DNA from 2 places in the Kluyvera georgiana genome. Region 2 is predicted to be linked to the other one. Evidence: predicted binding sites of a transcription regulator. Region 2 holds the regulator's gene; the other holds the start of a gene.
The links. The regulator sigma-54, encoded in region 2, starts transcription at its own class of promoters, with help from an activator protein. The targets are predictions, from matches to a motif close to GTTGGCACANNTTTCGCTNT.
Positions count from the first base shown of each region.

Region 1: the regulator sigma-54 is predicted to act here: its motif matches at 1,923-1,942, upstream of ABTW00_RS09115 (branched-chain amino acid ABC transporter substrate-binding protein).

Region 1 is NZ_CP158865.1:1,913,912-1,921,706, reverse strand. Features, by position in the region: gene ABTW00_RS09120 (ABC transporter permease subunit) at 1-586, opposite strand, end outside; gene ABTW00_RS09115 (branched-chain amino acid ABC transporter substrate-binding protein) at 666-1,784, opposite strand; gene ABTW00_RS09110 (hypothetical protein) at 2,190-3,065, opposite strand; gene ABTW00_RS09105 (LysR family transcriptional regulator) at 3,239-4,123, opposite strand; gene ABTW00_RS09100 (sulfite exporter TauE/SafE family protein) at 4,159-4,977, shown strand; gene ABTW00_RS09095 (diguanylate cyclase domain-containing protein) at 5,098-6,054, shown strand; tRNA gene ABTW00_RS09090 (tRNA-Leu) at 6,323-6,409, opposite strand; tRNA gene ABTW00_RS09085 (tRNA-Cys) at 6,421-6,494, opposite strand; tRNA gene ABTW00_RS09080 (tRNA-Gly) at 6,535-6,610, opposite strand; gene pgsA (CDP-diacylglycerol--glycerol-3-phosphate 3-phosphatidyltransferase) at 6,762-7,310, opposite strand; gene uvrC (excinuclease ABC subunit UvrC) at 7,366-7,795, opposite strand, start outside.
Region 2 is NZ_CP158865.1:546,788-554,582, reverse strand. Features, by position in the region: gene mlaE (lipid asymmetry maintenance ABC transporter permease subunit MlaE) at 1-28, opposite strand, end outside; gene mlaF (phospholipid ABC transporter ATP-binding protein MlaF) at 36-848, opposite strand; gene ABTW00_RS02680 (calcium/sodium antiporter) at 1,037-2,011, shown strand; gene kdsD (arabinose-5-phosphate isomerase KdsD) at 2,026-3,012, shown strand; gene kdsC (3-deoxy-manno-octulosonate-8-phosphatase KdsC) at 3,028-3,594, shown strand; gene lptC (LPS export ABC transporter periplasmic protein LptC) at 3,591-4,166, shown strand; gene lptA (lipopolysaccharide ABC transporter substrate-binding protein LptA) at 4,135-4,689, shown strand; gene lptB (LPS export ABC transporter ATP-binding protein) at 4,696-5,421, shown strand; gene rpoN (RNA polymerase factor sigma-54) at 5,467-6,900, shown strand; gene hpf (ribosome hibernation promoting factor) at 6,923-7,210, shown strand; gene ptsN (PTS IIA-like nitrogen regulatory protein PtsN) at 7,266-7,754, shown strand; gene rapZ (RNase adapter RapZ) at 7,788-7,795, shown strand, end outside.

The DNA.
Region 1 (7,795 bases), 1.4 Mb from region 2:
TGATGCCGAGAATCGAGGCCATTTTGCGATCCTGCTGCACCGCCCGGCACATACGTCCGAGACGGGTGTGCCCAATAATCCACGTCAGCAGCAGCATCCCGGCAAACGAGGCCAGCAGGATAAAGATTTTGGTATAGGTAATCTGCACGAAACCGTCCCCGATATGCAGACGCAGCACACCGTCGAGCATCGTCGGCACCCCCTGCTGGCGCGGACCCTGGCTGATTTGCGCATAGTTTTGCAAAATCAATGACATGCCGATGGCAGAAATCAGCGGCGCCAGACGAGTGGAATTACGCAGCGGTTTGTAGGCAATACGCTCAATCGTCCAGCCGTACACGCCGGTAACCACGATGGTAAAGACCAGCGTGCCGAGGATCAGCAGGGGGAAAGAGTGCAGGCCAAAGAAGGAGAGTAGCGCCAGACCAATGGCGCAGAGGTAGGCTGAGATCATATACACTTCGCCATGAGCGAAGTTAATCATGCCGATGATACCGTAAACCATGGTGTAACCAATGGCGATCAGCCCGTAGACCGATCCTAGCGTCAAGCCATTGACTAACTGTTGCAGAAAGAATGTCTCCATCATCGCGCGCTCGTGTTATTGGCCGTGTTATAGAGCGCCGGTATGCAAGCACACCGGCGCTGAGCGTGACTCCATCCGGTTACTCAACTTCCTTATACTTGCCTTTGTCATCCCACTGATAAACGACGTAGTCCGAGACTTTCAGGTCGCCCTTGCTGTCCCAGGCTTTCTTACCCATGACGGTTTCGACCGGGTTGGCCTTCAGCCATTCGCTGGCTTTCGCCGAATCAGGACCGGCCGCTTTAAACGCCGCCGCGATGGCCTGAATAGAAGCATAGGAATAGAGGGTGTAACCTTCAGGCTCAAACTTATTGGCGCGGAATTTTTCGATAACCGCCTTGCCGTCAGGGATCAGGCGCGGATCTTTGCCAAAGGTCATATAGATGCCGTTGGTATACTGCGGACCACCGGCGGCGGTGACCATCTCTTCGTTGACGATACAGTCGCCGGAGAAGAATTTCGCCTGCACGCCCTGCTCACGCATCTGACGTACCAAAGGGCCCGCTTCAGGGTGACAGCCGCCGAAGAAGACCACGTCCGGCTTCTGAGCGCCAATTTTGGTCACCAGCGCATTAAAGTCTTTTTCACCACGCGACAGGCCTTCATACATCACATCCTTCACGCCGCGCTTGGCCAGCGCCGCGCGAGTCGCATCCGCCAGTCCCTGTCCGTAGGTATCTTTATCGTGGATGATAACCACCCGTTTGGCCTTCAGCTTATCAATGATGAAGTTGCTGGCAACGTCGCCCTGCTGGTCGTCGCGGCCGCACATACGGAACATATCGTTCATTCCGCGCTCGGTGATTAGCGGGTTTGTTGAACCAGGGGTGATGGCCAGCACGCCCGCATCGTTATAAACCTCGGAGGCGGGCATCGTCGAAGAGGAACAGAAGTGGCCAACGACGGCCTGAACTTTGTCCTGATCGACCAGACGGTTCGCTACCGCCACGGCCTGCTTCGGTTCACAGGCATCATCGCCCTGTACCAGCTTAATTTTCTCGCCGTTAATCCCACCCGCAGCGTTAATATCCGCCGCGGCCTGGGTCGCGCCGTGCCAATATTGATCGCCATAGGTAGCGTTCGGCCCGGTAAATGGGCCAGCGACACCAATCACAATATCGGCCTGGGCGGAAAACGCCGTCACCAGACACCCTGCCAACACAATCGAAAGCGGACTTCTTATTAATTTCAGCGACATTATTATCTACCTTAGCAAAAGAGGTTTATGCATAACGGTGTGAAGCCGAACCACCGGCGCACGCGCCGGACTGACGACATCCTGACAATATCCTGCTGATAACGGCGAGGTTTCCTTACGCTTTTCAGGTCAAATCATTAAGCAAAATGGTTGCCAACTTTTCGCAACCATCGCGCGGATTTTGACAATTTTGAGTATAGAGCGCCGTTACAGGGCCTCTGCACCGACGAAGTGAAATTACGGGAGGGATCACATCTGGTTAACAATAAAGTACATAAATATTGCAATAGTCACGCTTTGCGCATTTTTGTAGCAAGTTGTGCAAACTATGCTGCGCGGTGGTGCAGGCTATAGGCATCACAAAAAAGCCCGCTGGGGAGCAGGCTTTCGGACAACATGATAAGCTTATTCTGGCAGTTTAAATTGCCACAGCGCGGCGTCTTTGTGCAGCGGGTCAAGCTGATACGCTTCGTTGAGTTTCGGGTGATCGGCAATCAACTCAGCCAACGCCTGTCCATTTTCGATAGGTTCGAGGTTGTAAGCCATATCCAGTTTACGTACCGCTTCAATAAACCGAGGGCGAATGGCATATTTTTTGACGCTTGAATTCTCCTCGTATCGCTTTATCTGCGCGATGGCAATCATCCAGAACATGGGCCGCCACCAGGCCCAGGAAAAATCACAGCGGCCAATCACATCGCTGGCATTATGTTGATGGGCAAGGATCGTGAAGAAATTCATCAATTCATCAAGTTTATAACGATCGTTCTGTTCTTCCCGTTTAAACGTACTAAAACCGTCGTAACGGGTAACCAACTGAATTCGTTCCCAGGCGTTATCCTCCAGCATCCGTTGCTCGGAGACGAAAAAGCGGGAAATCATAAATTCAAAGTAGCGACGGCTCGCCATTGCTGGAATCAGGACATTCATTGACGAATTTTTGACGCCCTGAAAATACTCGCTGCAGTAAGTCTGGAATAAGTTAATGACGGCCCCTTCTTTTGCATGCTCCGCCGACGCGCGGTTAGCCTCAGCCGTTTTAGCTAACTCCGTTTTGGTTTGTTGCAGTTCGTAAATTTGTAGGGAAACCGTAATAATCACCCCGCACAGCGCTAAGCCGGCAAACAGCGCGTTCACGCTGCTGAACATATCCGCTAACGGCTGGGTAGTCTTCGACTTGATCCACACCGGATCGGCACCCATATACCAGGCCCAGACCCACAGCCCAAAAATTAATGTTGTCGATCCTATCAGCAGCATATAAAAGGTTTTGTTCTTCATTACCCTATCCTTACAAGGCGTTAGCGCACACTATACGCGAGGGATAAATACAATTTCATCTACTATTCCCGGCAGGTTTTATCTCTATTAAGCCGACAGGCTGGCCCACAATGAATCAGGGTCAGAGTTGAATCAACTCAAGACAGAATCGGGCAACGATATCAGGATATTGATTAATGAGTTCTGAGAAAGTCGATTAATTCTGTTATTGGTGGGCTTAGTGAATCCGCTGTTTTATAGCAAATGCAGATTCGTCGCCGTGCCCATGGGTCGGTTAGCGGTAATACATGGTAATGGTATTTTTTACGGAAGCGTTCAGCGACTGACACGGGAATAACCCCTACGCCAATACCACTACTGACCATTTCGCAAACCCCTTCAAAGCTGCTCATTCTGATGCGATACGTCAGTGGGTGACCCAGTTCTCTGGCATGTCCGTTGATGTGCTCCTGCAGCGCGCTGCCGGGGTAAAGGCCAATAAAAGTCTCGCCGAGCGCTTCTGAGAGAGAGACTTCATGGCGAAATCCAAACGGGTGCGTGGTCGGAACGATAAGGGCAAGCCTGTCATCTGCTATGGGTTCAAGCATCAGTTCGCGGGGGTCAACAGCATCTGAGACGAGACCGGCTTCCGCGATCCCATTATGTATGCTGTTAATAATATCCGTACTGGTTCTCTCTTCTAACTCAATGGTCACATTAGGGTGTTCTGAAAGCCACTTAGCCAGTCTACCGGGCAGAAATTCTGCCATTGCAGACGTATTGGCATACAATCGTACCTTTCCTCTCACTCCTTTAACGTAAGCGCCGAGTTCAGCGTTAAGCCGCTCGTGCCGGGAAAGTAATTCACGGGCGTGGCCGACCAGGATTTCACCGGCATCTGTCAGGCTAACGCCTCTGGGATGTCGAGAAAAAAACTTTACCCCGATATCTTCCTCCATGCTTTTCAGTCTCTCGCTGGCCGAGCCAACCGCAAGACAGGCATCACGAGCCCCCTGAGTAATGCTTCCCGCATCAGCGATGCAGACGACAAGTTTCAAATCAGAAAGATCCAGCCTCATAAGATATACACCTAAGCTTTCGGATGATCCGAAGCATGATGCGTTTAAACCAGATTGTCCACTCGCGACTGAAATGCTTGAATCACTCAAAATCCTTCATCAAGGCAGATTTTGTGAACGAACAACTGTATCTCTATCTTTTACTTATATTTATCCTCGCCGGTTTCGTAAAAGGCGTGACAGGAATGGGTCTACCAACGGTGGCGATGGGATTAATTAGCTTGTTCATGCCTCTTCCTGTCGCAGCAGCGCTGCTGGTTATTCCTTCTTTCGTGACGAACGTGCTCCAGCTTTGTACCGGCCCCTCAGTAAGGCAGATTATCCAACGTCTGTGGCGGATGATGTTGCTTCTGTTGGCTGGCACGGCGGCCGCCTCTTCACTGCTAATCAGCATAAATGCAACCTGGTCAGCGTTTGGGCTGGGTGTGGCTTTACTTATTTACGCAGCTTTTGCGCTGGTGTCGCCGTCCTTTACGGTCCCGGAGTCCAGAGAGAAATGGCTGTCTCCGGTTATTGGCGGCGTGACAGGTGTCATCACCGGCGCGACAGGCGTGTTCGTAATGCCAGCCGTCCCCTTTCTCCAGTCGCTTCGATTAAGCAAAGATGAACTCGTTCAGGCTCTGGGGCTGTCATTTACCGTTTCGACCGTGGCGCTGGCCGCAGGTCTTTATCTGCATGATGCTTTCAGGGTGGAGCAGTTTTCATTGTCTTTTTTATCTCTATTCCCTGCCCTGGCCGGGATGTGGCTTGGGCAGAAAGTGCGGGCACGCATCAGCGCCAGACTTTTCAGAAAATGTTTTCTCCTGTTCCTGATTGTGCTTGCCCTGGAGTTGATTTCACGCCCCTTTATCTGATTTGTCGCTGATGTAACTGCTATCTGTGGTCGTTCGGGCAAACGAGCTCTTTTTTGAACTATATTCAAATGATTGGTAAGCCTTAATCTGGCATAAACATATCTATTTCTTCGAGGTGATATGAAATTCCCTGGCATCCCGGATAATGAGGAAGAGCGTCTAAGATCCCTTTATCTGGCAGATCTTCTTGATACAGGCTCCGAAGAACGTTTTGATCGTTTAACTCGTCTGGCAAAAAAAGTCTTTCAGGTGCCCGTGGTACTGATAAGTCTACTCGACCGTGAGCGCCAATGGATGCTAGCGTGCGAAGGATTGGCTACCCGCGAAACGCCTCGCAACATCTCTTTTTGTAGCCACGCCATTTTGCAGGATGGCCCCTTTATTGTTAACGACGCATCTCACGATGAACGTTTTCATGATAACCCTCTGGTTACCGGGGAACCTTACATAAGGTTCTACGCAGGGTATCCCGTGCATCTGCCTGATGGCGCTATCGCAGGTACCCTTTGTCTGATTCATTCCACACCCCGCGGTTTCAACGACGAGGATATTGCTTGCCTCAAGGATTTGGCCTTTATTGTCGAAGATGAATTTAAGATTCTTGGCATGGCCTTGACCGATAGTTTAACGGGTATCCCTAATCGTCGTGGTTTTTATAGTAAAGGAGAAAAGCGATTCCGTTCCCTTACTAAAACGAATGTAACATTCAGCCTCATCTTTTTTGATCTCGATAAATTCAAACCTATCAACGATCTCTGGGGGCATGCGGAAGGTGATGAGGTTTTAAAAGTATTCGCCGCGATGGTGTACAAACTTCTGCGTCCAGGGGATATCGCAGGACGTCTCGGCGGGGATGAATTTGCCGTTCTCCTCACTCACCACGCCAGGGCCGATTTATTTTTGCAAGATTTGCGTAATAACGTCGATGAGTACAATCAAAACTCGGGTAAGCCCTATAACATTAATTATTCCTACGGAATGTTGCAAAATGACCCGGAGCGCTACCCGTCGTTAAGGGAGATGCTTAAAGAAAGCGATGAGGTGATGTACTCAGCAAAGCGCCGGAAACATGCATAAGCGTACACTGGTGTTATTTTGAGTGTTTTCCCTGAGGGACGTGGGGAAAATGCCGGAGTCGATACAAGCGTATTTTGAAGGGCGATGGTTAATTATTTGTACGCGTGAGAAACTCAGATAAATGACGCTCGAAGACCTGATGCGAATCGCTTCAAACAACGTTCATATTAGGAAACATATTAGGAAATGAGGTTTCAGGCACAAAAAAACCACCTTTCGGTGGTTTTTCACGACACTGCTTATCATTGATTTTATTCTACTTTTCCCATGGTAGCCGGAGTGGGACTTGAACCCACACAGCGCGAACGCCGAGGGATTTTAAATCCCTTGTGTCTACCGATTCCACCATCCGGCCAGGGAAGAAAGTGGAGGCGCGTTCCGGAGTCGAACCGGACTAGACGGATTTGCAATCCGCTACATAACCGCTTTGCTAACGCGCCTTTAAATCTTAAACATCCGCTATTGCCGATGCTTTTAAATTGGAGCGGGAAACGAGACTCGAACTCGCGACCCCGACCTTGGCAAGGTCGTGCTCTACCAACTGAGCTATTCCCGCATTATCAAGTCGATTCGTTAACCACTTGATTTTGCTATCGTCTGGCAATCAGTGCTGCCGTTCGATGCGTTGCATTCTACTTATCTGACGCGGTGAGTCAACGGTATTTTTCGCAACTTTGTATCGTTTGCTGAAAATTACGCCGAAACGATCACTCTTGAAGCAAATCGCCGCGCGCGGCGTTCAGATATTGCAGCATAGACCACAGCGTCAGCACCGCTGCCACGAGGAATAGCGCAATACCGGCCCACTCAACCCACATATTCGGACGCCACAGCATCCACACCAGCGCGGTCATCTGCGCGGTGGTTTTCACTTTACCGATCCACGAAACGGCAACGCTGCTGCGTTTACCCAGCTCGGCCATCCACTCGCGTAACGCCGAGATAATAATTTCACGAGCGATCATCGTTGCCGCCGGCAAGGTGACCCACCAGGTGTGGTAATGTTCCGCCACCAGCACCATGGCAATCGCCACCATCACTTTATCCGCAACCGGATCGAGGAAGGCACCAAAACGAGTACTCTGGTTCCAGCGACGAGCGAGATAGCCATCAAACCAGTCGGTGACGGCGGCCACAAAGAAGATCAGCGCGCAGACAAACGGCGCCCAGACGAACGGAAGGTAGAACGCCAGCACAAAAAACGGAATCAGGATGACGCGGAACAACGTAAGCAATGTAGGGATATTATATTGCATGGCGTGGTAACTATCTGTTGTTAGTAAATATTAGCCCTATGTTGCTACAGAGCCCCTAATGTTTCAACGAGTAGAAGATCTTTTCTGCTAAGCCGAGCGAGATTCCCGGCACTTTGGCGATATTTTCGATGCTTGCCTGCTGTAAACCTTGCAGCCCACCCATGTACTTGAGCAGCATCTGACGCCGCTTCGGCCCCACACCTTCGATTGTCTCCAGCGAGCTGGTGCTTTTCACTTTGGCGCGCTTTTTGCGATGCCCGGAGATAGCGTGATCGTGCGATTCGTCGCGGATATGCTGGATCACATGCAGCGCAGGAGAGTCAGGAGGCAAACTAAAACCCTCACCTTCCGGCTCAAAGAACAGCGTCTCAAGCCCGGCTTTACGGTCGCTGCCTTTCGCAACCCCTAACAACAGCGGGTGATGCTTATCCCACGGCACGTTGAGTTCGGCAAAAACCGCTTTCGCCTGGCCCAACTGCCCTTTC
Region 2 (7,795 bases):
CAAGCGCTGCCAGTGCATTTAACAACATGAGTCGATTATCTCCCTGTGCCGATGAGGTCGCGGCGATAATCGCCCGCAGGGTAACGGAACGGCACCGGGCCGTCGGCAATACCGTCGAGGAACTGACGCACTCGCGGATCGTCGTTTTCCTGCAACGAAGTAGCACTACCGTGAGCGATGATTTTACGGTCCGCCATAATATAGGCGAAATCGGCAATGCTCAGCACTTCCGGCACGTCGTGGGAAACCACAATACAGGTGACACCCAACGCGCTGTTGAGTTCAGAAATCAGCTTCACCAACACGCCCATGGTGATCGGATCCTGGCCGACGAACGGTTCGTCAAACATGATCAGATCGGGTTCCAGAGCAATCGCTCTGGCCAGCGCGGCGCGTCTTGCCATCCCGCCGGAAAGCTCGGACGGCATCAGCTTAGCCGCCCCGCGCAGGCCGACGGCTTCGAGCTTCATCATCACCGTGCTTTTCAACAACGGCGCGGGAAGCCGGGTATGCTCGCGAATCGGGTACGCCACGTTGTCAAACACGTTCATGTCGGTAAACAGCGCGCCAGACTGAAACAGCATACTCATCCGTTTACGCACGGTGTACAAACGAGATCGCGACATCTGCGGCACGTTCTCGCCATCAAAGAGGATCTCTCCGCTATCCGGGGGGATTTGCCCGCCAATCAGGCGTAGCAGCGTGGTCTTGCCAATCCCCGACGGCCCCATTATCGCGGTGATTTTCCCGCGCGGCACCGACAGCGAGATCTTGTCGAAGATGACCCGACTGCCACGGGTAAACGTGACGTCGTGCATATCGACCAAATTCTCGATATTTTGGCTCATAGGCTTACCTTTCCAGGTCCTTAAGAGGAATCATTTCCTGCTCAATTGCGCATTCTTACAGAATCCTAACCGCACGAGTTAACGAAATCTGGCATTTGTTTTACTTTTCCTGCGCATAAAGTCAAAATTAGGAATTCGTTACGTCCAGACGTGCGGACCGACGATTATACCCGAATAAAGGACTTTAGATGCTCTTAGCCACGGCTCTGTTAATTATTGGTTTACTTCTGGTGGTCTACAGCGCCGACCGCCTCGTGTACTCCGCCTCCATTTTGTGCCGTGCTCTGGGAGTTCCACCGCTGATTATTGGCATGACCGTGGTCAGTATCGGCACCTCGCTGCCGGAAATTATCGTCTCCGCCGCCGCCTCCCTTCATGGTCAGGTAGACGTCGCCGTCGGGACCGCCATCGGCTCTAACATCGTCAATATATTACTGATCCTCGGCCTGACCGCGCTGTTCCATCCATTTACCGTGCATTCTGATATCCTGCGCCGTGAAATACCGCTAATGTTGGTCGTTAGCCTGCTGGCCGGGTATGTGCTGTATGATGGCGAACTCTCTTTAATGGACGGCGTTTTCCTGATTATGCTGGCAGCACTGTGGCTGCTGTTTATCATTAAGATAGCGCGTCTGGCCGAGCGCCAGGGTAACGATAAATTCACCCAGGAGCAGTTGGCCGAGCTGCCGCGCGACGGTTCGCTGCCCGTCGCCTGCTTATGGCTCGGCGTAGCGCTGATTATTATGCCAATGGCGACCCGCATGGTGATTGATAACGCCACGGTGCTGGCAAACTATTTCGCCATGAGCGAGCTGACCATCGGCCTGACAATCATCGCCCTCGGCACCAGCCTGCCGGAGCTGGCAACCGCCATCGCTGGCGTGCGTAAAGGTGAAAATGATATTGCGGTCGGCAACATCATCGGCTCGAATTTCTTTAATATCGCTATCGTTCTGGGTATCCCTGCCCTTCTCGCGCCGGGGACATTTAACCCGCTCGCGTTTACCCGGGACTATGGCGTCATGGTATTGGTGAGCGTGGTCTTCGCCCTCCTGTGCTGGCGTCGTCGCCAGATAGGCCGTGGCGCAGGTTTACTGTTAATCGGCGGGTTTGTTGCGTGGCTGGCGCTGCTCTATTGGGCAACGCCGCTCTTCATCGAATAAATCGGGATAACACTATGTCGCAAATAGATTTGCAGCCAAATTTCGACTTCCAGCAGGCGGGAAGAGAAGTTCTGGAGGTTGAACGGGAAGGGCTGGAACAGCTCGATCAATACATCAATCAGGACTTCAGCGACGCCTGTGAGAAGATCTTCTACTGCGGCGGCAAAGTGGTCGTGATGGGGATGGGCAAGTCCGGGCATATCGGGCGCAAAATGGCCGCTACCTTTGCCAGTACCGGCACCTCTTCCTTCTTCGTCCATCCCGGCGAAGCGGCGCACGGCGATTTAGGCATGGTGACACCACAGGATGTGGTCATCGCGCTCTCTAACTCCGGCGAGTCGAACGAGATTCTGGCGCTGATCCCGGTGCTCAAGCGCCTGCGCGTGCCGCTGATCTGCATGACCAGCCGCCCGGACAGCAGCATGGGCCGTGCGGCAGATATTCATCTGTGCGTAAAAGTTCCGCGCGAGGCTTGCCCGCTCGGGCTGGCGCCGACCTCCAGCACCACCGCCGCGCTGGTGATGGGCGATGCGCTGGCCGTTGCGCTGCTGAAGGCCCGCGGCTTTACCGCTGAAGACTTTGCGCTGTCGCACCCCGGCGGCGCACTGGGCCGCAAGCTTCTGCTGCGCGTTAACGATATTATGCACACGGGCGATGAAATCCCTCACGTGAGCGAAGATGCCTCACTGCGGGATGCGCTGCTGGAAATTACCCGTAAAAATCTCGGAATGACGGCCATCTGCGATGACAATATGCAGATTAAGGGTATCTTCACGGATGGCGACCTACGACGCATCTTCGACAACGGCGCAGACCTACGTAGCCTTGGCATCGCCGATGTGATGACGCCGGGCGGTATCCGCATTCGTCCCGGTACGCTGGCGGTCGACGCGCTGAACCTGATGCAATCACGTCATATCACCTGCGTGCTGGTTGCCGATGGCGACCATCTGCTAGGTGTGATACATATGCACGACCTACTGCGCGCAGGCGTAGTGTAATCAAGGATATAAAGAATGAGTAACGCTGTCGCATCGGTCGCCACCTGTTACGGGCCGGTGAGTCCACAATTTATCGCGAAGGCGGAGAAAATCCGCCTGTTGATCCTCGACGTCGACGGGGTGCTGTCCGACGGCCTGATTTATATGGGCAACAACGGTGAAGAGCTGAAAGCCTTTAACGTGCGCGACGGCTACGGCGTGCGCTGCGCCCTCACCTCCGGCATCGAAGTGGCGATTATTACCGGGCGAAAAGCTAAACTGTTAGAAGACCGCTGCGCTACCCTGGGTATTACGCATCTCTACCAGGGTCAGTCTGATAAACTTATCGCCTATCGTGAACTGCTGGCGAAGCTGAGCCTACGGCCGGATGAAGTCGCCTACGTGGGCGATGACCTGATCGACTGGCCGGTGATGGCAGAGATCGGCCTGAGCGTCGCGGTGGCGGATGCGCACCCGCTGCTGCTGCCGCGCGCCGATTACGTCACGCGCATTGCGGGCGGACGCGGTGCGGTACGCGAAGTCTGTGACCTGCTGCTGCTGGCGCAAGGGAAGCTCGACGAAGCCAAAGGGCAATCCATATGAGTAAAACCAGACGTTGGGTTATCATTCTGCTATCGCTGGTTGCGCTTGTCCTCATCGGCCTGAATCTCGCCGACAAAGACGACAGCGGCCCGGTTGCAGTAAATACCGGCGATCCAACCTATAAAAGCGAACATACCGATACGGTGGTGTACAGCCCCGAAGGCGCGCTCAGCTATCGGTTAATTGCCGAGCACGTGGAGTATTTTTCCGATCAGGGTCTGTCGTGGTTTACTCACCCCGTGCTGACTACCTTTGACACCGCGAAGGTGCCAACCTGGTCGATTAAAGCCGATAAAGCGAAGCTGACCAACGACCGCATGCTGTATCTCTACGGGCACGTTGAAATCAACGCGCTGACAGAAGACGCACAACTGCGTAAGATTACGACGGATAATGCCCAGGTGAACCTGATTACTCAGGACGTTTCCTCTGACGATCTGGTGACGTTATACGGAACAACATTTAATTCCAGCGGCCTGAAAATGCGCGGCAATTTACGCAGCAAAAACGCCGAGCTGATTGAAAAGGTTAGAACTTCTTATGAAATCCAGAACAAACAAACTCAGCCTTAAGCTGGCGCTCGTCGCTTCTCTGCTGGCAGCCAGTCTGCCGGCAATGGCCCTGACCGGCGATACCAATCAGCCGATTCATATTGAATCCGATCAGCAGTCGCTGGATATGCAGGGCAACGTCGTGACCTTCACCGGTAACGTTGTCGTGACTCAGGGCAGTATCAAAATCAACGCCGACAAAGTGGTCGTCACCCGCCCGGCAAACCAGCAGGGTAAAGAAGTGATCGATGGCTACGGCAACCCGGCTACCTTCTACCAGATGCAGGACAACGGCAAGCCGGTGAAAGGTCGCGCATCGAAAATGCACTACGAATTAGCAAATGATTTCGTGGTACTGACCGGCAATGCCTACCTTGAGCAGTTAGACAGTAACATCAAGGGTGACAAGATTACCTATCTGGTGAAAGAGCAGAAAATGCAGGCGTTTAGCGACAAAGGCAAACGCGTCACTACCGTTCTGGTTCCGTCTCAGCTACAGGACAAATCCAAAGACCAGGCTCCGGCACAGAAGAAGAGTAACTAATCCGTTATGGCGACATTAACTGCAAAAAATCTGGCGAAGGCCTATAAAGGCAGACGCGTCGTGGAAGATGTCAGTCTGACCGTCAACTCCGGTGAGATTGTGGGCCTGCTTGGGCCGAACGGCGCGGGTAAAACGACCACCTTCTACATGGTCGTCGGTATCGTACCGCGCGATGCGGGCAACATCATCATTGATGATGAAGACATCAGCCTGCTGCCGCTGCACGCCCGTGCACGCCGCGGCATCGGCTATTTGCCGCAGGAAGCGTCGATTTTCCGTCGTCTGAGCGTTTACGATAATCTGATGGCGGTACTGCAGATCCGCGATGACCTCAGCAATGAACAGCGCGAAGACCGTGCCAAAGAGCTGATGGAAGAGTTCCACATCGAGCATCTGCGCGACAGCCTGGGCCAGGCGCTTTCCGGCGGTGAACGTCGCCGCGTCGAGATTGCCCGCGCGTTAGCGGCAAACCCGAAGTTTATCCTGCTGGATGAACCGTTTGCCGGTGTAGACCCCATCTCCGTTATCGACATCAAACGCATCATCGAACATCTGCGCGACAGCGGCCTTGGCGTACTGATTACCGACCACAACGTCCGTGAAACGCTGGCGGTGTGCGAACGCGCTTACATCGTCAGCCAGGGGCATCTGATTGCCCACGGAACACCTCAGGAGATCCTGGAAGACGAACATGTTAAACGCGTGTATCTTGGGGAAGACTTCAGACTCTGATAGGGTAGTGGTTATCGACGTTAGCGGGAGATATTCGTTCTGAACATGAAGCAAGGTTTGCAATTAAGGCTCAGCCAACAGCTTGCCATGACGCCCCAGTTGCAGCAGGCCATTCGTCTGTTGCAATTGTCTACGCTGGAACTTCAGCAGGAACTCCAGCAGGCGCTGGAGAGCAATCCCCTGCTCGAGCAAACCGATCTTCACGATGAAGTAGAGACTCAGGAAACCGTCGATAGCGAAACGCTGGACAGCGTCGATGCGCTGGAAAAACCGGACATGCCCGAAGAGCTGCCGCTTGACGCCAGCTGGGACGAAATCTACACCGCCGGTACACCTTCCGGTACTGGCGCTGACTATCAAGACGACGAACTACCGGTTTATCAGGGTGAAACCACTCAGTCACTTCAGGATTACCTGATGTGGCAGGTAGAGTTAACGCCGTTTACCGATACCGACCGGGCGATCGCCACGTCGATCGTCGACGCGGTGGATGACACCGGCTACCTCACCGTCACCGTCGAAGATATCCGCGAAAGCATCGGCGACGACGAGATTGGCCTGGACGAAGTGGAGGCGGTACTTAAGCGCATCCAGCGTTTCGATCCGGTCGGCGTGGCCGCCAAAGATCTCCGCGATTGCCTGCTGATCCAGCTGTCACAATTTTCACCAGACACGCCGCGCCTCGATGAAGCGCGACTGATTATCAGCGATCATCTCGATCTGCTCGCTAACCACGATTTCCGCTCGCTGATGCGGGTCACCCGTCTGAAAGAAGATGTACTGAAAGAAGCTGTCGATCTGATCCAGTCACTGGATCCACGCCCGGGCCAATCGATCCAGACCGGCGAACCGGAGTATGTGATTCCGGACGTACTGGTGCGCAAGGTCAACGATCGCTGGGTGGTAGAGCTGAACGCCGACAGTATTCCGCGCCTACAGATAAACCAGCACTACGCGGGGATGTGTAATAACGCCCGCAACGACGCCGACAGCCAGTTTATTCGTAGCAACCTGCAGGAAGCCAAATGGCTGATCAAGAGCCTTGAAAGCCGCAACGATACGCTGCTGCGCGTCAGCCGCTGCATCGTCGAGCAACAGCAGGCCTTTTTCGACCTTGGCGAAGAGTACATGAAACCGATGGTGCTGGCCGACATCGCCCAAACCGTCGAGATGCACGAGTCCACGATTTCGCGTGTTACCACGCAGAAGTATTTGCATAGCCCACGGGGCATTTTCGAGCTTAAATATTTCTTCTCCAGCCACGTCAGCACCGAGGGCGGCGGCGAAGCCTCGTCCACGGCCATTCGGGCGCTGGTTAAGAAATTGATTGCCGCGGAGAATCCCGCGAAACCACTGAGCGACAGTAAACTGACCACCATGCTCTCTGAACAGGGTATCATGGTGGCAAGGCGTACCGTTGCAAAGTACCGAGAGTCTTTATCCATTCCGCCGTCTAACCAGCGTAAACAGCTGGTCTGACACAACTGATAAGGAAGACACTATGCAGCTCAACATCACTGGACACAACGTCGAGATCACCGAGCCGATGCGCGAATTCGTTAATGCGAAGTTCAGCAAGCTGGAGCAGTATTTCGAGAGGATCAATCAGGTCCATATTGTGTTAAAGGTGGAGAAACTGACGCACATCTCGGATGCGACATTGCACGTGAACGGCGGTGAACTTCATGCCAGCGCGGAAGGGCAGGATATGTATGCCGCCATCGACGGTTTGATCGATAAACTGGCGAGACAGTTAACCAAGCACAAAGATAAACTAAAACAACATTGATTGTCCGAGCGATCGCCCGATATGCCCGCATATCGGGCGATGCTTAGGTGAAATTATGACAAATAACGATTCGGCTCTACAACTGAGCAATGTCCTTAACCAGGAATGTACCCGCAGTGCTGTGCACTGTCAGAGTAAAAAACGTGCGCTGGAAATCATCAGCGAGCTGGCGGCGAAACAGCTTAGCCTGCCGCCGCAGGTGGTGTTCGAAGCCATTCTGACCCGTGAAAAAATGGGCAGTACCGGCATCGGCAACGGCATCGCCATTCCTCACGGCAAGCTCGAAGAAGATACGCTGCGTGCGGTAGGGGTGTTCGTGCAACTGGAAACGCCGATCGCCTTCGACGCCATCGACAACCAGCCGGTCGATTTACTCTTTGCGCTTCTGGTTCCAGCCGACCAGACCAAAACCCATCTGCATACGCTTTCCCTGGTGGCGAAACGTCTGGCAGATAAAACGATTTGCCGCCGCCTGCGCGCCGCGCAGAGCGACGAAGAGCTGTATCAAATCATCACCGATACGGAAACCCACGATGATGCGTAATGGACATCACATCGTACTGAGGAGAAACGGTACATGGTACT